Regions from separate parts of the Leptolyngbya sp. GGD genome, predicted to be linked through region 3. Evidence: predicted binding sites of a transcription regulator. Region 3 holds the regulator's gene; each other region holds the start of a gene.
The links. Region 3 encodes NtcA, which controls nitrogen genes in cyanobacteria. Its sites were predicted from a motif close to TTTGTANNNNNNNNTACAAA; they were not measured.

Region 1 (7,373 bases), on a different contig from region 3:
CGATCGCTCAACAAAATCGTCTAGCGCGTAATCTGTGTTGGGACTAAAGTACTCTTTAACAATCAGCGAGGGAGAATAGCAAGAATCTTGTGTTCCGTCAGACCAACGGATTTGAAACCGGATTTCAGGCATAAAGTAAAGTTTGGTAGTGGTGAATATGTTGCTGAGCGGAAATTTCCCAAGTGTATTGGGAGAGAACCGATTGGCTCTGAGCGACTAGAGAATCGGCAGAATCAAACACGGAACACATTGCTGAGGCAATCGCATCAACTGAGTAAGGATCAACGAGTAGCGCTTGCGTTTCGTTGAGAAATTCAGTAAACGGCGGCTGTTTGGAAGTAATTACAGGAATTTTACTAGCGATCGCTTCTAAAATGACTAAGCCCCAACCTTCTTTTACAGATGGAAATACAAAAACATCGGCGCTCTGGTAGAGCTTGGGTAGGTCAGCATCAGCAACTACGCCAAGTAGTACCAGTGAGTCTTTTAGATTGAGAGATTCGGCGATCGCAAAAAATTCATCACGATACTCTTGATAGTCAAATAAAGTCGCTCCCCCTGCAATCACCAATTGCGCTTGAGGAAATCGAGTCAGAACTTGCTGAAAAGCTTGCAAGAGACGGATAGAGTTTTTTCGGGGTTCAATGCCGCCGACGGTCAGATAGATGGGATGACCTGAAAAATCAAAGAAATGATCTTGAGCCGAAAATCGTTTGAGGTTTACGCCATTGATCACACGTGGAGCATTGATTTGATATTGTTCTTGGAGTTCAGACTTCCAGCGATCGCTGACACAAAAGCACAGAGAAGCTTCTCGAATCGATCGATCCTGACAGTGTTGCAAATAAATACTTTGATAGTCTTCAATATGATGCACCGTGCGAACAAAATGCGGGATATATCCTTGTTCTCGCAAAATTGCTAGCGCATTTGCACTCAAACAATCCTGAGCATGGTAGCAGTCAAACTGCTGCGGAAACTGATTGAAGTAATTGACAAATTCTTGAATCCGTTGAGCAATCAGTTGGTCAATTTCCGATGGAGCAGGATGGGCTGGAATCAATTTCACCTGGCAAGAGAGCGGATAATCAAATCCCTTGCCATCTTTATCCAGCGCAAACACACAAACAGAATGTCCTAAATCATGCAAAGCTTCTGCAAGCTCTAAGGTATGAATGACACTTCCTCGCGGTTTGGTTGAGTAAGTCAGGAGTGCGATTTTCATGGTGCAAACCCTGTCAGTCCCTGCTTAGAGAGATCCCAGAATTCGAGCGATTCACCATACGATCGTAGAATCAACTGCGGATTCGCCTGAATCTCTCCAACAACTTCACAGACTAAATCCTGTTCTCGAAATAAAGCTTGCACCTGCTGAACGAGAGGAGGCGCAATACTCAATAAAAAGCCATAGCTTGGAAAATGCACTAACCACTCGTGCAATGCAAGCTCATTCGGGCAGGGAACTTGTTCAAGATTGAGAATCGCTCCACAGTTAGAAGTCTCTAACAACATAATCAGCGTTCCAATAATGCCGCCCATACTGATATCTTTGCCTGCCTTGCAAAGCCCAGTTTCAGCTAGTTTTGGCAAAATCGACAAGTTCTTTCGCAGTTGAGTTGGATCGGCATTAGTTGCAGCATTCCAGAAGGGATAGTTGGGATAAGGTTGACCTCGAAGATCAGTAGCAACTAATAATAAATCTCCAGGTTGAGCATCAAAGCTAGTAATCACACGATTTGCGCGTCCCAGAATTGCGACAGATAATGCTGTATAAGAACTATGGCAGTTTGTGTGTCCGCCAACAATGGGGACATTGTAAGCCGCAGATGCAGCTCTCATTCCTTCCCAGATTGCATCTGTATTCTGCCCGGTTTTGCTCCAAATCGTATCGACAACCGCGATCGGAGTTCCTCCCATCGCATAGATATCACTCACATTCACCATGACTGCCGACCAGCCTGCAAACCAAGGCTCCTGCTCGACAAATTGCGGTAACATTCCCTCAGCCGCAAAGAGAAGATAGCCATCGCGATCGCGAATTGCTGCGCAATCATCCCCTAATCGAATTTTTGCATTGCTCCAGTCAGATTTCAACGCATTCGCCGCAGTTTGAATATCTTGCTTTTGCAGCAACCCCAAAGAGCGATGAAGTTGGTCAGCCAGAGATGACAGCATCAAGATGCCTCCCGAACCTCAAGAATTGGGCGCGGTTCAGTTCCGGGCGGATAGAAATCGAGGTCAGCTTCCATCAAATGGTGAGGTCGATCGCAGATCATCAGTTCTTTTTGCGATCGCCAATGTAATCTTTGAAAGAATCGCACATTTTGAAGCTGAACGGTGGCTAAGAATTGCTGACAGCCCCAAGTATTTGCAGTGGTAACTGCTTTGTAGATGAGACCTTTGCCAATCTGCCAGCCTTTTCGATAGTCTGGATGCGTGCCTAATCTGCCACCGTACCAGATGCCAGGTTCGATTTCGTAGATTCTCACAACACCGACAACTTGAGCCTGATCAACGGCAATAATCGGATAGGAAATTCGATCAAGTTCGTCTACATCATCTTCAAATAGCTGTTGTTCTTCTGTAAAAATTAATCGACGCAGATCGAAGTAAGCTTGAACTTCTCTCGCGGATTGAGCAAGTTTAAACTGATAGGACATAGGTTAGGATTCAAAATTCGACAGCTAAGACTCAAAATTTGATAGCTAGGAACTTGCGGTTAATAAAGTCCCTAAGCTCCGATTCTGCCTCGCCCTCGATTAAAATCGGGGCTAATAGAGAAAAGTCCACTGAAGGGACTGGAACACTCTCAGGCTGGCTGTTTTAGTCCCTTTAGTGGACTTCGTTTTGTTAACCCCGATTTTAATCGAGGGCGGAATCGCAACGCAGCGAAAAAATGTTTTCTGGTACACGATTAACAAACTATTCCCCTAAGACTCAAAATTGGATAAAGCAGAGCAAGCTCCACATTTTGCACAGCCTGCTTTCATCTCAGTTGCAGAGAAGTCTGATTGCTGGATCATTGCTCCAACTTGCTGATACAAAGCCAGCATAAAGTCACGATCTGGAGCAGCATGTCCTTCTAAAGGCGTGCCTGTAATCGGAACAAACGGCACAACAAAAGGATAAACACCGAGACGAATTAAGCGATCGCACATTTCAATCAAAGTCTCTAAGCTATCACCGAGTCCTGCAAGCAAGTAAGTGCTAACTTGACCCCGACCAAACACTTTAACAGATGCCTCAAAAGCTTTGTAATAGTAATCTAGTGGCACAGAAGCTTTGCCCGGCATGATTTTTGCTCGCACTTCTGGATCAGCCGCTTCTAAGTGCATTCCTAAGCTATCCACTCCAGCCGTTTTCATCCGATCGAACCAAGCAAAATCATCCGGTGGCTCACATTGAGCTTGAATGGGAAGATTTACTTTTGCTTTGATAGCGGCTGCACATTCTGTCAGGTAAGCTGAACCGCGATCGCTCGTATTTGGTGTTCCGGTCGTCATCACCATGTGTTTCACGTGATCGAGCCGAACTGCCGCTTCTGCAACTTCTGCAAGTTGCGCTGGCGTTTTACGAGCAATAGTTTTCCCTGTCGCTAAAGATTGCCCGATCGCGCAAAACTGACAAGCTGTAGCCGCATCGCTGTATCGCATACAGGTCTGCAAAACTGTGGTTGCAAGGACATCATGACTATGAAGTAACGCAATCTTCCAGTAAGGAATCCCGTCTTCTGTGGTGAAGTTGTAGAACTTGGGTTGCTTAGGAAAACTAATCGGGGCGATCGCTTCTCCATTTAGTTCTAAAACTTGAGCCGTTTGATTAGTGCTATAGGGAGAACTTGCAGCAGGTGTATTGTAAATCGGAACCATAATGGTTGTTCCTTCGATCGTCACTGCTTTGTGATCTGAAGGTCCTGCTCCACCTTGTCGCCCTGATGCACCGATTTGAGAGTCAATCAGCTTCAATCCATGTGATTGTAAGTCCGTAATGAGTTGTTGCTTATTCATTGAGGTTAGGGATTAAAAACTGTTCTGCTGGCTGCACTTCGAGCGACTCCTTTAGCACCGTTTGAGTATCAAAATTTGCCTGCAACTGAAGGAGATCAGGACGAGCATAATGCCCCACAGAATCCATCATACGCTTGCGCTTCGTAATCAGCGAGAAATCGAGATCCGCGATCGCAATTCCTTCTCCTTCTAAAATCGGTGGACAAAGATGATTACCTTCGGGACTAATAATTGCGGTATTACAACCACCTGTTAGAACCTTCTGAAGCTTCTCATCGCTCGTAATTTGTGCAACTTGCTCAGGCGAGAGCCAACCTGTCGCATTCACAACAAAGCAGCCTGCTTCTAAAGCATGATGGCGAATGGTAACTTCGATTTGATCCGTAAAAATTTGCCCAACCATTGAGCCTGGAAACTGTGAACAGTGAATTTGCTCATGCTGTGCCATCAAAGCATAGCGCGCGAGTGGATTGTAATGCTCCCAACAGGCAAGCACTCCAAGCTTCCCGATCGCAGTGTCGATCGCTTTTAGTCCCGCACCGTCTCCCTGTCCCCAAACCATGCGCTCATGGTAAGTTGGCGTAATTTTGCGGCGCTTCAAAACCAAGGTTCCATTCGCATCAAAAACAAGCTGAGTGTTATAGAGCGATCCGTTGTCTCGCTCGTTCACTCCCACAACGACAACGACACCATACGATCGAGCAGCACGAGCGATCGCATCTGTGACTGGACTAGGAACAATCACAGCTTCTTCGTACAGCCGCATGTGTTCTTTGCCCATTAGCACTGGAGGCTGAATGAACGAGAAGTAAGGATAGTACGGAATAAAGGTTTCTGGAAAGACAACGAGCTGCGCGCCTGATTTGGCAGCGGACGCGATCGCGTCTAAAACCTTCTCGGTTGTCCCATCACGGCTAAACAGGACTGGACTAATTTGTACGGCTGCCGCTCGAACAATGTGAGCATCTGTCATTGTGGGAGAGGTAAGTGAAAATTAGACTTGCAATCGGAGATTTTCGGAGCTTTTAAAGTGTCCAGGTATCGAGGATAAATGCACCATCTTTGCGATGCATCAGAACGAGATCCAAGACATCTAATGGATTGATCGGTCGAATTCCAGGAATTAAAGAAGGTTCACCATGACCATAGAGCGCTTGCAATGCAAAGCGACAGGCATAAACTTTGCCGCCTTCTGCCATGAATTTGCTCAGTTGATCATTGAAGTTCTGGTGTCCTGGAAAAGCAGAATCTCCGAGTTTCGGGAAGCCGCGTTGTACCCCCAAAGTTACACCAGGTCCATAGAGCAAAATCGAAGTTTCAAAGCCTTTTCTGAGTAATCGGGTAGCTTGAAGCAAGTTCACAAATCCGATCGAGCCTTCAAAAGCAACGGTGTGAAACGTGACTAAAGCTTTCTCGCCAGGTTCCGCTTTGACATCTGGAAAAACTTTTTCTTCGTAGTCTACAAAGAAATCGCCAGTTTGATGTGCGGGAGCTGTAACCTCTGGCATAGCGATCTCCTTAAATTTGATAGATGAGCTTGCTGCAAGATTAGTGGGGATTGGTTACTAACTTTTGTAGTGCTGGCTACTAGAACTAGAACACTGATCATAAAACTAGGGAGCTTGATCGAAGGGTTACACAGCTAGCAAAACCCAAAAACTGACCTATCTAAATCAACAGGTCATGATCCGAGTAAAAACTCATTCACAACACTCCAAGCACTATCTTGTGAGACTTTCTTTCTTGCAGCAATATAATCTGCAAGATACTGAGCATCTCTTGCAATGCCTGAAAATCGTCCAGAACCCCAGGTATAGAGCCAAGGTAAGCCGAGGAAGTACAAGCCCCAAATCTGCGTTACGCCGCGCTCGTGCCCAGGATAGCCTTTGCCATCAAACACTGGAACTTCCACCCAGCGAAAATCAGATTGATATCCGGTACACCACACGATCGCTTCAATGTCAGCAGCATTCAGCGTTAACTCTTCTGAGTCTGGCTCCCATACAGGTTGGTAAGGTGGCTCGATTGGAGCATCAATCTGGTTTTTTTCAATGAATTGATCGACGGTTCGCTTAATACTTTCGGCAACTGCATCGGCATGATCTAGGTTCTGTTTGAGATTGTTCTCAAACTCGATCGTGCTGCCATTGACATCTTTCAATCTGCCATAGAGCTTCATTCCTTCTCGGGCAAAGTGCCGCAAGTCAATTTCTCGTCCGCCATCGCGACCTGTGACATAGTGATTTGCTTTACTTCTGACCGATTCTTTTTGAGGATGATCGTCGATCGAGAGATCGTAGTACCCCATCTGATCTAACCAATCCACGATATCTTTACCGCGATACAGCCGAGGCGATCGCGGAGCACTTCCGACAGCAAGATGAACTTTTTTACCTGCAAGATGCAAATCTTCAGCAATTTGACAGCCGGATTGTCCAGTTCCTACGACCAGAATTTGATCGGGTAGGAAGTCTGGACTTTTGTATTCAGACGCATGGAGTTGGACGATCGCTGACGGAAATCGTTCAGAAAGACGTGGAATTTTCGGTTGATGGTAGCTTCCTGCGGCGATGACAACTTGATCAGCTGTGTAATTGCTAGCCGAAGTGGTTAGCTCAAATCGATCGTCATTTTTGATAATCTTCAAGACTTCAACACCTTCTCGAATCGGTGGATCGAACGAAGCAGCATAGCTCTTGATGTAATCCACGATCGCATCTTTTTGCATAAATCCGCGCGGATCGTCGCCTGAGTAGGGAAAGCCTGGGAGCTGACATTGCCAGTTTGGAGTCACTAAGCAGAAAGTATCCCAGCGTTTGGCTTGCCACGCATGAGCGATCTTATGTTTCTCGAAAATCAGATGCTCAATATTCTTCTGCTTCAGGCAATAGCTCATCGATAAGCCTGATTGCCCTCCGCCAACAATAATGACTGGATAATGGCTTTGCATTGAAAACTCCACGATCGCATTTTTAGGCAGCGTAAAGCGCGATCGTAGAGGAGCGTTGTAGTTTTCACTACCGGAAGGATGAGTCTAGCTGTAAAGAGAGTCAGCGCGATCGCACATCACGTCTCCCTCTCATTATCGATAGCTCATCAGATTTTACGCATCGGATTCATGAACTTGAGCATCAACGATTCTCGATTCACCGCTAAACCGCGTAGCCAAAATCATCGGCTAAAGTCGCCGCTTCTAAAAATTCAACTAGCCACTCTTTCACCTGATAGGTCGCTCGACAGTCATCTTCGTTGTACATCACGATCGAGTCTAAATAACTGCGATCGCTCGTTGCTAACCATTGAGCATACCAATAGATCGACTGTGCCCCATTTGCCGTCGAATCACGCCAATCAAACCCAACCCAT
Region 2 (7,373 bases), on a different contig from region 3:
CGAGTTCGCAAAGATTCGCTGCTCAATCCTGAACCGTAGAAATACTCGATTGAAGATTAAGGGATTCCGGTAGTTTTTAGAACTCTAAAGATAGAGCGCTACAGTCAAAGTGTGGCGCTCTATGGGAGGCAGACCTGATGCTAAATACGGTATTAGTCGCGATCGATGTCGCAGAGTCTTCTGCGAGACAGGTGCTCAATACAGTTGAGGAGTTGAAACTCGAACCGCGCTCAAAAGTTGTGTTGTCGCATGTCGTGCCAACGAATCAATCTGAAGTGGATATCGTCGTCGATCGACCGAGCGCTGATTTAGAAAGCTTTCCCTACGCTGAAATTGAAAAGCAGTTACAAACCTATCAACACTCGCTGGCTTGTAAGAGCGAAGTTGAAATTGTCACGGGTGATCCTGCCGAAGAAATTTTGAGGCTCGCAAAGATCCATCACGCGGATCTGATTGTGCTGGGAAGTCGAGGTTTGACTGGGATGAAGCGAATTTTGCTTGGCTCTGTTAGCAGTCAGATTGTAGAAGATGCACCGTGTTCTGTCTTAGTGGTGAAACCAAAATAGGCGGATCGCGAACTTGCCCATTTTTGGTTCAATCACTCTACGATTCGATTTTGCGATTTCAACCGATTGCGCTAACCCAGACATTTGCAATTCAGTACAACAATAAACCTCGCTCAAAGTTGCGATTCGTGAGCGAGGTTTTTGCATTCAACTAAGCCATCACCATGCCACCATCTACATTCATGACTTGTCCGGTGATATAGGCAGCCGCGGGAGACGCTGCCAAAAAGCGAATCAGTCCTGCCACTTCTTCGGGTTTGCCATACCGATTGAGCGGGATGAATTTGAGAATTTCATCCGCTTTCAGATCATGCGTCATATCGGTCTCAATAAATCCAGGGGCAACTGCATTGACAGTAATTCCGCGACTTGCCAACTCTTTCGCAACGGTTTTTGTAAATCCAATGACACCCGCTTTGGCTGCACTGTAATTGGCTTGACCTGGGTTGCCCATTTGCCCAGCGACAGAAGTAATATTCACAATTCTGCCGCTCCGCTGTTTCAGCATAATTTTGCTCACGGCTCTTGTACAGAGAAATACGCCCGTCAAATTCAAATCGATGACGGCTTGCCACTCTTCAGGCTTCATTCTTAGCAGCAGCGTGTCGCGTGTAATGCCTGCATTATTCACTAAGACATCAATTCTGCCGTATTTTTCCATGGTGGAATTGATTAAGGCATCGACTTGATCTGCTTTCGACACGTCGGCTTGCAGCGCGATCGCACTTCCGCCGTTTCCAACAATTTCTGCTACCACTGCATCTGCTGCACCACTAGAACTCGCGTAATTCACAACGACTGTTGCGCCTTCTTCTGCCAATGCCAATGCGGTCGCCCGTCCGATTCCTCGTGATGCGCCCGTGACGATCGCGACTTTTCCTTGCAGTTCCATGAGGTCTAATCCGATGTAAATATGCGAATCTGATCATATCGAGAAGCGGGAATCGCAGATCAGTGAATCTGCCAGGACTGATCCCGGATAGCTTGAAAATTTGGTGAAAAGATGATTAACTCGCAGAAGCTAGATGGTCTTTTCCCCTCATTGAGGAGTAGGATGGCTTCTATTGCGATCTCTCAATTTGTATCGATCGCTCTCTTGCAGTTTTACACTCACCTATGACCAGAGAACGCGGCATTCCTAATCGTCGGAACCGTAAGTCATCGCCGTCTCACCGAAGCGTGGCAGCTTCTTCGCGATCGACCCAAGCGGTTCAAGAACTCCCTTCCCCGAAAGAGTCTCCGACTAAGTTGGCTGCTGTGCTCGATCGCCTCAATCAAGCGCGAACCTGGCTATTTAGTGATTGGCGGGCAATGATCGCATTGTCACTCGCAATCACAGGGGGCACAACTGCGCTCTCGCTCGCATTTTTGTTCAAGCTTCCTGCCGTTCCCAATTGTCCTTCGATTTTCTGGCCGCTCGCTTCAGCTTCTCTAAGACTCCATTGTGCTCAGCTCGCAGCAAATAAGCGGACTCCAAATGATCTATTAGAAGCGATCGAGCTTGTCAAAAATCTTCCCTCCGATCATCCGCTTTATGCAGAAGCGACTCGGTTGATTGAAGCTTGGGCACAAGAGATTTTGGACTTGAGTGAAGAGTCATTCCAAGCTGGAAAACTCGATGCTGCCATTAAAACAGCAAGAAGGGTTCCAAGAGTTGGGACTGCCCATACTCAAGTCGAAGAGCGAATTAAAAAATGGCAGAGTATTTGGTCATCTGCTGAAACGCTTTACCGCAAAGCTGAAGAAGCGCTACGGCAGCAAAATTGGCGGTTAGCAATGACAGAAGCAGGACGGTTATTGTCGATCGACAATACCTTCTGGCAAACTACAAAATACCAAGAGATTAGCGGCATCATTGCTGCAACCCGCGACGACATCAGCAAGATTACGAAAGCAAAAAGTTTGATCGAGTCCGGCGGGATACAGAATTTTCAAGAAGCAATCAAACTGCTGGCTAGCATCAACAATAAGAGCTATGTCTACCAAGGTGCGCAGGAAACCCTAGTCGATGCTGGGAAGAAGATGTTGGCGTTAGCTGATGCAGCACTCGATCGTAGAGACACAACGGCTGCATTAGACATTATTCGGCAGATTCCAGAAGCTGCAAATTTGAAGCAAGAGATCGAAGACTACGAAACATTAGCAAGTGCGATCAATCGAATCGGCAATGGGTTGCCCGAAGACTATGATGCCGCGACCGCCCAAGCGCAGAAAATTGGTGCAGATCGTCCGACTTTTGGAAAAGCGCAGCGGTTAATTGCGCGTTGGCAAGCAGAAAAAGGAGATATGGCGCAATTGAATCGAGCACAGCAGCTTGCGCAATCCAACCGACCTGAAGATTTGCAAGCGGCGATTGACGCTGCATCTCAGGTTTCTAGTTCTAATCCGAAGTCTCGGGAAGCTCGCCAGTTGATCCAGCGAATTACCAGCGAGATGCAAGATCAAGAGGATCGTCCCCTCATTCAGCAAGCAGAGCAGATTGCGAGTCGAGGCGATGCAGGATCGTTGCAACAAGCGATCGATTTGCTGGGTCGCATTTCTTCCCGGCGATCGCTCGGTGCAGAAGCAGCCGATAAACGCGGTCAGTATGCTCAGCAACTTCAAGCCATTCGCGATCGCGAACAGGAGTTGGCTCAACCTGTGTCTAGTCCTGTCCCTGATTCAGCAACTCCGCTACAGGGTGGGGATGCTGTACTCACGTTGCAGAAAGCAAGAGCGGCGGCGAATGGTGGTACGGTTGATTCGGTCACAGAAGGAATTCAGATTGCAGATACTGTACCCATAGCTAGCCCACTCCGCCCAGAAGCTCAGACGTTGATGAATGATCTGAGTCAGCAATTGCTGCAAACGGCAATGTCACAAGCGAGTGTAGATCCGGTGGGCGCGATCGCGATCGCTCAAAGAATTCCACTCGGCACGAATGCTTACGACCAGGCACAGTCGTTGATTCCTTTATGGCAACGCAGCTTAAGAAGATAGCCTGTTCTAAGATGTGAGAGTCTGACTTTGCAGGATGAAAAGATGAAGGAGCATTTTGCAGGATGATGGAAGAATACTCCCTGCTCTCTATCTCCCGCACTGCTTTGGGATTTCGATATGTCTGAATTTTGGAATACGGTTCTCTCTTTTGCTCAGCAAATCACCACAGAAGTTGGTGAACAATTGCTCAAGGATTTTGGACAAGCTCAGGCAGCCGAAAAAGCCGATGGCAGTTTGGTGACACAATCGGATCAATGGGCGGATGAACGGATTCGGAGCGCGATCGCTCAAGCTTTTCCTGATCACGGGGTTTTGAGTGAAGAAGTCGAGCATATTTTTCCCGATCGAGAATGGTGCTGGATTATTGATCCAGTCGATGGCACAACGAATTTTGCACGAGGATTGCCGCTATGGGGAATCTCGATCGGATTGCTTTATCAGGGCACTCCGGTTTTTGGATTGGTACATTTGCCCCCATTGGGGCAGTCTTTTTATGGATATTGGCAGGGTGAATCAGGGCTAGAGATGCCGTCGGGGGCTTTTCTCAATGGCAAACCGATTCGATCGAGCCAAGAAGCTTTAACGAAAAATCACTTTTTTAATCTCTGTGCAAGAAGTACTTCGGTTTTGCAGCAGCCGTTTCCTGCGAAAATTCGGATGTTGGGAGTAGCGACTTACAATTTGCTGACCGTTGCGGCGGGGTCAACAATGGGCGGAGTTGAGGCGACTCCAAAAATTTGGGATATTGCAGCAGTTTGGGCGATCGTGCAAGCATCAGGAGCCGTTTGGTATCCCCTAGAGTTAACCCCGATTTTTCCGTTAGAGGTTGGGGAAGATTATGGAGCACGATCGTATCCCACGTTAGTCGTGAGTCGCAAAGAGTTGATCGAGGTTTTTGAGCCGTTGGTTCGGGCGATCGGTAAATTTAAATAGCGGTGATTTGAACAATCTACAAGCCTTCAACGCTTCATGGTTCTTTCAATGATTGGATGGTGAACTCAGAAGTCTTGAAGTTTTCGGACTAATTTGACTGAATAACAGTCACGATCGACGTTCCAATCCCCAATTTCAAATAGCTCTGAGCATTGCCATGATTCATCGCAATTTCAACCCAACCGTGACTTCCAATCAGTCCGATGATCTCGCCAACTTTCGCATCGGCATAGGTTGTATGACCTGCATAAATCGATTGATGAATCTGAACTGACCAAGAGCAATTGAAAAACCTTTCCCCCGGAATATTGGTGATCAAATTGCCGAAATGATCGATCGCCTGAATTACTCCTTGAATGCCGTTCTCGGTTGCGATCGCATCAGGAATTGGCAATTTGATGATCGAATTCAAATCAATTTCATCCCCTAACTCTTTCAAGGGAACGCCACTTGCAAGGTGTGCTCCAACCGGGGCAAAGATATCGCGCCCGTGGAATGTTGCGCTGGGAGTTTGCGATCGCCAATATTTTCGATTCGTTAACTCGACCGCTGCCACTGCATGTTCTAAGATGCCGCTCACCAAACCATTATCTGGCGCAACCACAAATCCAGCTTTCAGCTGCACTGCGATCGCTCTGCGCGAACTGCCTACGCTTGGATCAACCACGACAACATGAACTGTTCCGTCCGGAAAATACGGATAGGCAGTCATAAGTTGAAAACGGGCAGAAGTAATATCTTGCGGAGGAATTTTATGCGTAAGGTCGATAGTTTGCAGCCTTGGATTAATTTGAGCGATCGTACCTTTCATCACTCCGACATAAGCATCACTTAATCCAAAGTCTGTCATCAGGGTAACAATCATCTGTTTTGTCAAAAAACTACATCTTAAGTATGAATTTTTAGTAGCATAAGCTACCGTTTTAATTTGCCAATGCTAATATCAAATCATGGTGATAAGAAAAACTAACCTCTAGGAACCCTACATATGAATAGAAATCGTCTTCACGCAGCCGAAGTTACCCGCGTTCACCGCGAAAACTTACAACGAAATCTACAACGCCGCATGGAAGCAGCAAGAGCACGTGGCGATCAAGCTCTGCTGCGGATGTTGGAAGCAGAAGCAAGTTATCTGAGATAAAGTGTCTCCCTCATCTCTCATTGTAGGATCTCAAATATGCGCGGCTAAGCCGCGCTTTTTTAATGGTGAATTTTGGATTGAGGAAGGACGGCTTCAGCAATCGTCCTGTCCCTATCAATTCTGCAATTCAAAATCCACCTTAATATAAGAGAACTCAATTCAACTGATCGTGAGATCTGGGCTTGGGTTTCGCTGAACTCGCAGAAATTTTAGAATTGCACGTTGAGCAGAGCCGCAACCTGGCTGATGATTCATCTCGGACGACGCGTGCCGAAGTCGAGCGTAAACCATACAGAGTCAAGCAGTGAGATGTATTCATCTGCCGATAAATGTCCGGAGTGGCAACACGCCTCTAAAGCTTGTGCGATCGCATTAAAGAGCGATTCAGTCAGTTCTAATTCGTTCGGTTCATTCATTGCGGGAATACCACCTTGGATTTGCCAATGGAAAAATGAGGGGGCGATGTCAAGGGAGCATTTCCTGAGTATAAGCAATTTCACGGGGAACGCCTTCAAATAGTTCCCGCTTTACAAAAAATTTAAGAGGAATTACGGGTTTGGTGATTGCTGATAATCTCCCGATTTTCCTCCCGTTTTGCTCAGCAAGCAAATTTGTTCGATCGTAATGGATTTCTCGAGCGCTTTCGCCATGTCATAGAGCGTCAAAGCCGCAATAGAGGCTGCTGTCAAAGCCTCCATTTCAACGCCCGTCTCTGCTTTGATTTTCACAGTGGCTTGAATCTCAAATCCGGGAAGTTCGGGCACGGCAATAATATTGACTTCGACTTTTTGAATCGGGAGTGGGTGACACAATGGAATTAAATTGGATGTTTGCTTCGCTGCCATGATTCCGGCGATTCGGGCTGTGCCTAGAACATCCCCTTTCGGACTATTACCCGACTCGATCGCCAGTAAAGTTTCGGGCTTCATCCGCACCCGCGCGATCGCTGTTGCTTGTCTTATCGTTGCAGATTTAGCTGATACATCAACCATCTGCGCTTGTCCTTGAGCATCAAGATGAGAAAGTGTTGAGGAATTTTCAGAATTTTTTGTCATTTGGAGCAGATTGTTGTATATTGAATAAGTGCTGACAAGGGCTTGTAGCTCAGTGGACTAGAGCACGTGGCTACGGACCACGGTGTCGGGGGTTCGAATCCCTCCTAGCCCGTTTAATATTTTAGGGGTGTTGATGAGACACCCCTTTAATGTTTTAAAGGCAATTTTCCTGTTCCACACTATTTTATTTTCTGACTTATACTTTTTATCCAAAATCCAAAATAAAAACCCCTAACTGCTGTGAGGGGTTTTCAACGATCGCTGTTGCGACAATTACTGCGCGACACGACCTGGTTCAACATAAGCAGCCCGCGGTCTGCGAGTGCCGGTTGCTGCGCCTGCAAGAGATGCAGCTAAGCCCAAAAGTGAACCAATCACAAATGACCAACCTGCGGTTGCAGTCGTACCTGCGATATTTCGGGCATCTTGAGCGCTGATATTGGGCGCTGCATTCGGATCGACATTCGGCACTCCAGTTTGAGGCAAAGCCGCCCCTGCAACATTTGCCGCTGTTGTAGCTGCTAAGCCAAACGCGCCTGATACACCACTCGCTAAAAGAAAAGCACTCAACGCTAGGGTCGTTGCCCAAAGAATTGCCCCATTCAGCAAAGCCGTACTTCGGGTCATCGGACCGCAAGCCCGTGCCATAATCCAGCTTCCAATAAACAGAGAAATCAGTAAGCTAATCGTTGCCCAGAT
Region 3 (7,373 bases):
GAAGGGGGATAAATCTTTAGCACGCTTACAAAATAAGGGGTACAAGCACGAACAGCCGAAAGTGTAGCGGTGAGGTTCAGGACTCTAAATCGAAGTCGTTTCGACTTTACTTAATGATAAGACGAATTCTAAATAAAGTAAAGAGCCTTACAGGGAAATTACTCAGGAATTTCAGCAAATATTTAGCTTTCCAAAGTAAATTGCAAGACATGGGCATTACCCTAAAACTTCATTTAAAACTTGGTGAATTGATTCTTCTATAATGACGGTTTGATTTACAGTTGGATAGAGTCTCTAGAGAGGGATAACCGTACTTTTTTAAGTGCTGCTGTTATGATTTCTGACTTGCGCATTTAGAGAATGTTCCAGTGAGCCAAACCCCGTATCCATCAACTGGTCTATGGATTTCATTCTGACAGTTCAATCCACAATTTATTGTGAAAAAATGGGGACATTTTAGGCTACTTTTCAGATATGAAATTGAAGTGTCATTAAGGTGACGATTTCATTAAAAACTGGATCAAGTCTGCAACATTGGTCAGCTTAAAACAAAGAGCAATTATACTTATCGAGAACCGTCATCGGTTTTGCGACGCGGGTCGGTATCCCGATGAGGTTCGGAGCTTTTCGTTGTGGTTTCCTGGCTATTCCTTCAGGTAGGTATTGCTGCTGCGACTGACCAATTGGGTGCATCGAGTCGATTGACTGGGCTTGCGATTTTAGGCTCGATCGCTGCTCATTCTGCCCAAACTTAATCGCTGTTTTAGCGTGCTAATCTACGATCGCATTCAACAACACTTCTGCCAAACTCATATCTGCCATATCATCCATCGTCACCGTGTCGCAGATATCAAACTTTGCTCCCACACTTTGAAGCTGATCGTCGAGAACCTTCAAGAATTTTGTCGCACTGGCGTCTGATCCAACTTGAATAAAAGAAATGGCTAATTCTTCATCGCGTTCCATTTTCTGTGTCGCTTGCACGATCGCTTCAATCACGGCTCGACGATCGTCCGGCTCACCATCGGTAATGACTAAAATGGTTTCTCCAGTTTTGCTCTGCCCTGTGGCTTTGCGGCGAAAATAATCTTCGGTGGCATCCCGCAACACTGCTGCCAGATTGGTCGAGCCAACCGGATCGTTTTCCATAAAAATCTGTGCGACTTTGCTCGTCGTCACATTCTCGTACCGTCTGAATCGGCTAGAAAACGTATAAACCGTAATACCGTCGGGATCAAACTGTTCGCATTTGCGCGCCAGTGCCAGCGTTGATTCTTGGGCTGCTTCCCAACGACTGCCGCCCCCAATTTGATCATTGGTAGACATACTGCCACTTTTATCCAAAATCAAGGTGTAGTCTCGATTTTGCAAAGTTTCAAAATTGGGCACGGCACATCTCCTATCGTCTAATTGCTATCCAGCACTGGGCTTCGATCCCGTCATCCCCATAATTTCGTAGCCTGCATCGACGTAGATCACCTGACCCGTGATCCCGCTTGATAAGTCACTACAGAGAAATGCTGCGGTATTCCCGACTTCGATCTGCGTCACAGTTCGACGTAACGGCGCAACTTCTTCAACGTGGTGAATCATATCGAGAATGCCACCGACTGCCGAGGAAGCCAATGTCCGAATCGGACCTGCTGAAATCGCATTGACTCGAATATTGTTCTGCCCTAACTCATTTGCGAGGTAGCGCACGTTCATTTCCAATGCTGCCTTGGCAATTCCCATGACGTTATAGTTCGGGATGACTTTCACACCACCGAGGTAAGTCAGCGTCACGATACTACCGCCTTCGCTCATTAGAGGTTTTGCGGCTCCAGCTAGTTGCACCAGCGAGTAAGAACTGATATCCAACGCCAGCGAATAACCCGCGCGCGACGTTTTGGAGAAATCGCCGGATAAATCATCTTTGCTAGCAAATGCGAGACAGTGGATCAGAATATCCAACTTGCCCCATTTGTCTTTCACGGTATTGAATGCGCTCTCAATCTGTGCGTCATCTTGCACGTTCAAAGGCAAGAACAAACTGGGATTGAGCGGCTCGGTCAAGTCGGCAACTTTCTTTTCCGCTTTGCCGGTTGCATCCGGTAGATAGGTGATGCCAATATTTGCGCCTGCTTTGTGTAGCTGCTGAGCGATGCCCCATGCGATCGAGCGGTTGTTCGCGATTCCCGTTACAAGTGCGTTCTTTCCAGTCAGGTCTAGCATGGTCTTCTACCGTGTAAAGCATTTATGAGGATAGCAGAAAGGGATCCCTCTCGAACTGCTCTTCGCTGACGCGATCGTCCCAAGCTTGGCGGATCGAGAATCGAATTGCGTCATTTCTCAGTTCGGTTTTTCTGCCAGCGAATCCTCTCTGATTCTGGTTCGGAATCCTTCATGATTCCTTAATGCCTCGCCCTAGAATATTCGTGCTTTCACGGTATGATCTGTGGAAATTATTGGGTCTGCCCAGAAGATTCCAGTAGATCGACTCGAAATTGCGCCTTCTTCTTAGAGAATTTACTGAGTTTTCTGAAGATCAAAGCGAAATTGTAGTTTACGACACTAAAACAGATCATAGACTCAGTTTTAGTGGTCTAAAGTCATCGATTGCTTACATAGACTGTTAGACTTCCCAGCTTCACTCGATACGACAAGGAAAGAAATGGTAGTGACCAAGGATAAACCGCTTGCAGCGATGTTTCGTCAGATTGGAGGGGGAGCATATCCTCCTGTTGTAGAGACGTTTGAACGCGGTAAGACCATCTTCTTTCCGGGCGATCCGGCGGAGCGGGTCTACTTTCTCGTCAAGGGTGCGGTTAAACTCTCACGGGTGTACGAGGCAGGAGAAGAAATTACCGTCGCGCTGCTTCGAGAAAATAGTGTGTTCGGGGTGCTTTCTCTGATCACAGGACAACGTGCCGATCGCTTTTATCACGCAGTTGCCTTCACCCCTGTCGAATTGCTGTCTGTTCCGATCGAACAAGTTGAAAAAGCGCTCAAAGACAATCCCGAACTCTCGATGCTGATGCTGAAAGGCTTGTCGTCGAGAATCTTACAAACTGAAATGATGATCGAAACGCTGGCGCACCGAGATATGGGATCGCGTCTTGTTAGTTTCCTCCTGATTCTGTGTCGTGACTTTGGTGTGCCCTCACAAGAGGGGATCATGATTGATCTCAAACTGTCTCACCAAGCGATCGCTGAAGCAATCGGCTCGACTCGCGTCACAGTCACCCGCTTACTGGGCGATTTGCGTCAGGACAAAATGATCTCAATTCACAAGAAAAAAATAACCGTTCATAATCCGGTAACGCTTAGTCAACAATTTACCTAATTCGATTAGAATTCAGTCCTGAGTGACTCACGCGAATCATAGAGCGAGCAGTCATAATGAAAGGCAAAGTCTGAAAGTGCCCTTAGAGTGCAGTATGTCTAGGGGTTTGTGGGAGCGTCATGTCCGATGTCGGGCTAATTCTAATTTTGGTGGTGTTGGTGTTAGGAGGGGTGATCGCGACAGTCGGCGATCGCTTAGGAACGCGCGTGGGAAAAGCCCGCCTCAGCTTGTTCAATCTCCGTCCCAAACAAACAGCAGTTGTCGTGACGATTTTGACGGGCACGCTGATTTCTGCCTCTACGTTAGGCGTTTTACTGCTTGCCAGTCGCACCTTTCGAGAGATGGTGTTGAACTTCGGGCGAATTCAAGCCGATTTGCGGGCGACAAATCGTGACCTCGATAAAGTCACGGCTGATCTCAAAACCACAGATCAGCGAAAAGCTGAGGTTGAGAAAGATCTAGAGCAAGCGCGATCGGAACGTGCCCAAATTGAGGAATATCTCAAGCGCCTCAATGCCAATCTTCAAGTTTCAGTCGCTCGACAACGAGAAACCGATGCCCAACTTCGCAGGACAGAAGCGCAGCGAGATCTCACCCGCAATCAGCTAGAAACAGTTTCTCAGCAAGCACTTTCGCTCCGCAACGAAATCAATCAGCTGGAATCTGAGCAGCAGGCGTTAATTGAACAACGGGATCAGGTGAAAGCCCAAATTGCGGAACGAGATGCGCAAATTGCGGAACGAACTGCCCTGATTGAAAAGCGCGATCGCGAAATTAATGAGCGCGATCAAGTCATTGCTCAACGCGAAGCAGAATTGAAAACCCTGGAACAGCAGAGAGCTTTTCTCGTGGCAGCCGTTCAGCAGATTCAGCAAGATGTGGAACAGATTCGCCGAGGTGATCTGGCAATTTTTCGGACACAAGTGCTGTCTTCAGGCGTTGTGCGCGTCGTCGAACAAGGTGGAGCCAAAGCAGCGGTCGATCAATTACTGCAATTGGCAAATCAGACCGCGATCGAGTCGCTTCGCCTGGGGCAGAACAATCAGCAAATTGTGCAAATCCCGATTGCGGAAGTGCAAAACCTCATTCAGCAAATTCAAGATGGTAAAGATTATCTGGTGCGGGTGCAAGCCGGGGCAAATTATGTTCTCGGTGACGACCGAGGCGTTGTCGTGAATATGAGTGCGGTGCCGAATCAGGTTGTCTTTTTAGCAGGAGATACGATCGCGACTCAAACGCTGGAACCGTCTAAACTGTCCCCCCAGGATTTTCAGAAAACCTTACAAGACCTAATTGCAGCTTCTAATGCCCGTGCCCGTGTCGCAGGGGTGATGAATGACAGACTAGAGGTTGAGAAACTGTTGAGTCTGGGATCTTTTATCGATCAGCTTCGCCGCTATCCGAATTCGATTGAATTGCGGGCAGTTGCATCGGATGTGACTTACACAGCGGGACCGCTCAAAATAGAATTAGTAGCGGTGCAGGATGGGCAGGTTGTGCTGCGGGCATCGAATTAGCAATCTGTAGACAGAACAACGGCAAGAGGTGAGTATGGCGGAACAGCCCGTTATTCTGGGATTTGATCCAGGGCGACAAAAATGCGGAGTCGCAGTGATGGGAGTCGATCGCCGAATTTATTATCATCAAGTGATCTCGTCTGAAGAGACGATTTCGACGATCGCATCTCTGAGGAGTCAGTTTCCGATTTCGCTGTTGGTCATGGGTGATCAGACTTCTTCTAAAACCTGGCGACAGAAGTTAGAGACTGATCTTAGTGAGCCGATGCGAATTATCACCGTCGATGAGCGCAATAGTTCGCTAGAGGCGCGCGATCGCTATTGGCAAATGTATCCACCGAAAGGGCTAACGCGGCTGATTCCTGAAGGGATGAGAACGCCGCCGCGACCGATTGATGACATTGTGGCAATTTTGTTGATTGAGCGGTATTTGGGGCGGTTGGTGAGTGGAGGAGTAGGGGAGTAGGGAGTGGGGGAGTTCACAACTCCGCCCGAATCGTAAACGAATAATCCCCACCCGGTTCAAGCTGATAATCTTTCGCTTCCAAAAATCTCCCTAGCGGTTCCTTAATCAAGGCTCGTCCGAGCGAAGGCTGAATGTTCAGCAATCCGCGTCGAAAATGCCAGTGAAACTGCCACTCATATTCGTTTGCTCTGACCTCGCCTTCGATACTGCCCTGTTGCCAGGACTGGCGCAAAATGCGGACATGGGCAGTGGTTTCAGGGAGACGTTTGCTCATGATGCAGACTTCGACTCTACAGATTGATTGTTGTAAAGGCTCATGGCTTTTTCAACCCCTTGCTTGAGACTGAGTTCGACGGCGCTGACTGTGAGGTTTAAAACCTCGTCGATCGCACCTTTCTCATTCGGGGCAAAGGTTCCTAAGACATGAGATACCGCATCTTTCTCGTTCGATTTGGCGCTACCGATACCAATTCTTAGGCGAGGAAATTTCTGAGTTCCCAGATGAGCGATCGCGGATTTCATTCCATTTTGCCCACCAGCTGACCCGGATAACCGCAATCGTAGCCGACCGACTGGCAAATCCATGTCATCGTAAATGACCATCACCGCTTCGGGTGGAATTTTGTACCAATCGACGACCGCTCGAATCGCTTGACCGGAATTATTCATATAAGTCGTCGGTTTCAGCAAGCGAATCTTGCCGACCGGACTCATTCCTTCTCCAAACCAGCCTTGGAATTTTTTATGTTCGGACAGTCCAATCTGCCAGAGTTTTGCTAAGCGATCGATCGCCAGGAACCCGACATTATGACGAGTATTTTCGTATTTGCTGCCAGGGTTTCCTAGTCCAACGATCAGCTGCGGGGACGTTGCTTCAGAAGACATTAGGACTCTTTCTCGATCGGGGTGACAGCGACAGTCTCCTCAACCGTTTGAGGGTCTTCTGCCGGGGCGATTTTTGGTTTTTCTTCTAAAGTTGCTTCCATGGTCTGTGGAGCCGAGGCAGTCAGATTTTCTGCTTCGCGTTTGAATTCATTCTCAAATTCTTTAGAAGCGTCCTGGAAACTCCGGATCGCTTTACCCATACTGCGTCCAATTTCTGGCAGTTTTTTGGGACCAAAGACTAAGAGTGCCACGACGAGGATCAGTACCATTTCGGGTAAGCCGATGCCGAAGAAGTTCATATCGATCTCCTGATGTCAGTCAAGTAAAGGTGGAGTAGGGAGTGGGGATTCGATCTATTGTAGGGGTTCCCCTCAATCCCGCTCCTAAAAAAAAACCCGGAAAACTCCGGGAATGATTTTGCTAATTGCGTTTTTGGGTTTAGTTGCCCCAATCAACGTTAAAGCCATCGAGAAGCAATTCTTGGTTATAGATTTGCAGAATGATCAGCAGAAATACCAAGAAGAGTGCCATAAAGACTCCCATCAAAGGGGTGGTTCCCCATCCAGGTACAACTTTACCGTATTCAGAATTTAAAGGTTTTAGAATGTCTCCCAACCGAGTCCGCTGTGCCATGGCTCACCTTTATCGCTAAGTCTTGGAAAATGTTTAAACTCAATATATCAGCTTTGGGCGACGGCTTTCACAAGGGCTTCAAACAGAAGAATTGCAACTTTGCGCCGGGTGTAGGCGCGAGCCAATTTAATCTTGATGCCGCGCGGTCGTTCGTCGCTGCTGAGACTATAGCGATCGAGTGCGGTCTGGTAGATCTGGCGAATTTCGAGAATTCGGGGGTTTTGAGTTTTGCGGCGAACTTCGATTTGCGTAAACATCCACTGCCACAAGGCTTTACGGCAGAGCGATGAGCCGCCCGTGCGACGCTTTTTCAAGCTTGTGCCCGACTCTTCTCGCACTGGGGCAACACCGATCGCTTTTTGAAATCGCCTCAACGATAAATGTCTTGTGGTCGATTTGTCTGAATTTCTACCCTTACGAACCCGAACTTCAGGCTTGCCGAAATTTAGACTCAATCGTGCAAAATTTGGGCTGCTACTGTCTGAAATCGTCTAGAGAGCCAGAAAACGGCAAATCATTGCCGCACTTCTTTCGTGACCGTTCCCTT

Region 1: a site for NtcA is predicted at 5,579-5,598, ahead of OU814_RS19065 (MSMEG_0572/Sll0783 family nitrogen starvation response protein). Genes of this name have one in related genera too.
Region 2: a site for NtcA is predicted at 5,381-5,400, ahead of OU814_RS22505 (SAM hydrolase/SAM-dependent halogenase family protein). Genes of this name have one in related genera too.

The regions. Positions count from the first base shown of each region.
Region 1 covers NZ_JAPQKE010000003.1:846,370-853,742, reverse strand. Annotated here, with positions in the region: gene OU814_RS19095 (MSMEG_0570 family nitrogen starvation response protein) at 1-132, opposite strand, end outside; gene OU814_RS19090 (MSMEG_0565 family glycosyltransferase) at 125-1,225, opposite strand; gene OU814_RS19085 (sll0787 family AIR synthase-like protein) at 1,222-2,175, opposite strand; gene OU814_RS19080 (MSMEG_0567/Sll0786 family nitrogen starvation N-acetyltransferase) at 2,175-2,660, opposite strand; gene OU814_RS19075 (MSMEG_0568 family radical SAM protein) at 2,931-4,007, opposite strand; gene OU814_RS19070 (Nit6803 family nitrilase) at 4,000-4,980, opposite strand; gene OU814_RS19065 (MSMEG_0572/Sll0783 family nitrogen starvation response protein) at 5,033-5,515, opposite strand; gene OU814_RS19060 (MSMEG_0569 family flavin-dependent oxidoreductase) at 5,689-6,957, opposite strand; gene OU814_RS19055 (TM0106 family RecB-like putative nuclease) at 7,160-7,373, opposite strand, start outside.
Region 2 covers NZ_JAPQKE010000005.1:141,230-148,602, reverse strand. Annotated here, with positions in the region: gene hisD (histidinol dehydrogenase) at 1-39, shown strand, start outside; gene OU814_RS22525 (universal stress protein) at 138-566, shown strand; gene fabG (3-oxoacyl-[acyl-carrier-protein] reductase) at 718-1,458, opposite strand; gene OU814_RS22515 (hypothetical protein) at 1,683-3,545, shown strand; gene OU814_RS22510 (inositol monophosphatase family protein) at 3,663-4,478, shown strand; gene OU814_RS22505 (SAM hydrolase/SAM-dependent halogenase family protein) at 4,567-5,343, opposite strand; gene pirA (arginine synthesis PII-interacting regulator PirA) at 5,467-5,619, shown strand; gene OU814_RS22495 (hypothetical protein) at 5,871-6,035, opposite strand; gene moaC (cyclic pyranopterin monophosphate synthase MoaC) at 6,168-6,674, opposite strand; tRNA gene OU814_RS22485 (tRNA-Arg) at 6,713-6,786, shown strand; gene OU814_RS22480 (hypothetical protein) at 6,948-7,373, opposite strand, start outside.
Region 3 covers NZ_JAPQKE010000001.1:654,574-661,946, reverse strand. Annotated here, with positions in the region: gene OU814_RS03155 (hypothetical protein) at 633-755, shown strand; gene OU814_RS03150 (vWA domain-containing protein) at 772-1,389, opposite strand; gene fabI (enoyl-ACP reductase FabI) at 1,414-2,214, opposite strand; gene ntcA (global nitrogen regulator NtcA) at 2,654-3,325, shown strand; gene OU814_RS03135 (DUF3084 domain-containing protein) at 3,445-4,842, shown strand; gene OU814_RS03130 (resolvase) at 4,877-5,308, shown strand; gene OU814_RS03125 (DUF3146 family protein) at 5,322-5,582, opposite strand; gene pth (aminoacyl-tRNA hydrolase) at 5,579-6,193, opposite strand; gene OU814_RS03115 (TatA/E family twin arginine-targeting protein translocase) at 6,193-6,492, opposite strand; gene psbH (photosystem II reaction center phosphoprotein PsbH) at 6,632-6,826, opposite strand; gene OU814_RS03105 (transposase) at 6,874-7,200, opposite strand; gene OU814_RS03100 (hypothetical protein) at 7,318-7,373, opposite strand, start outside.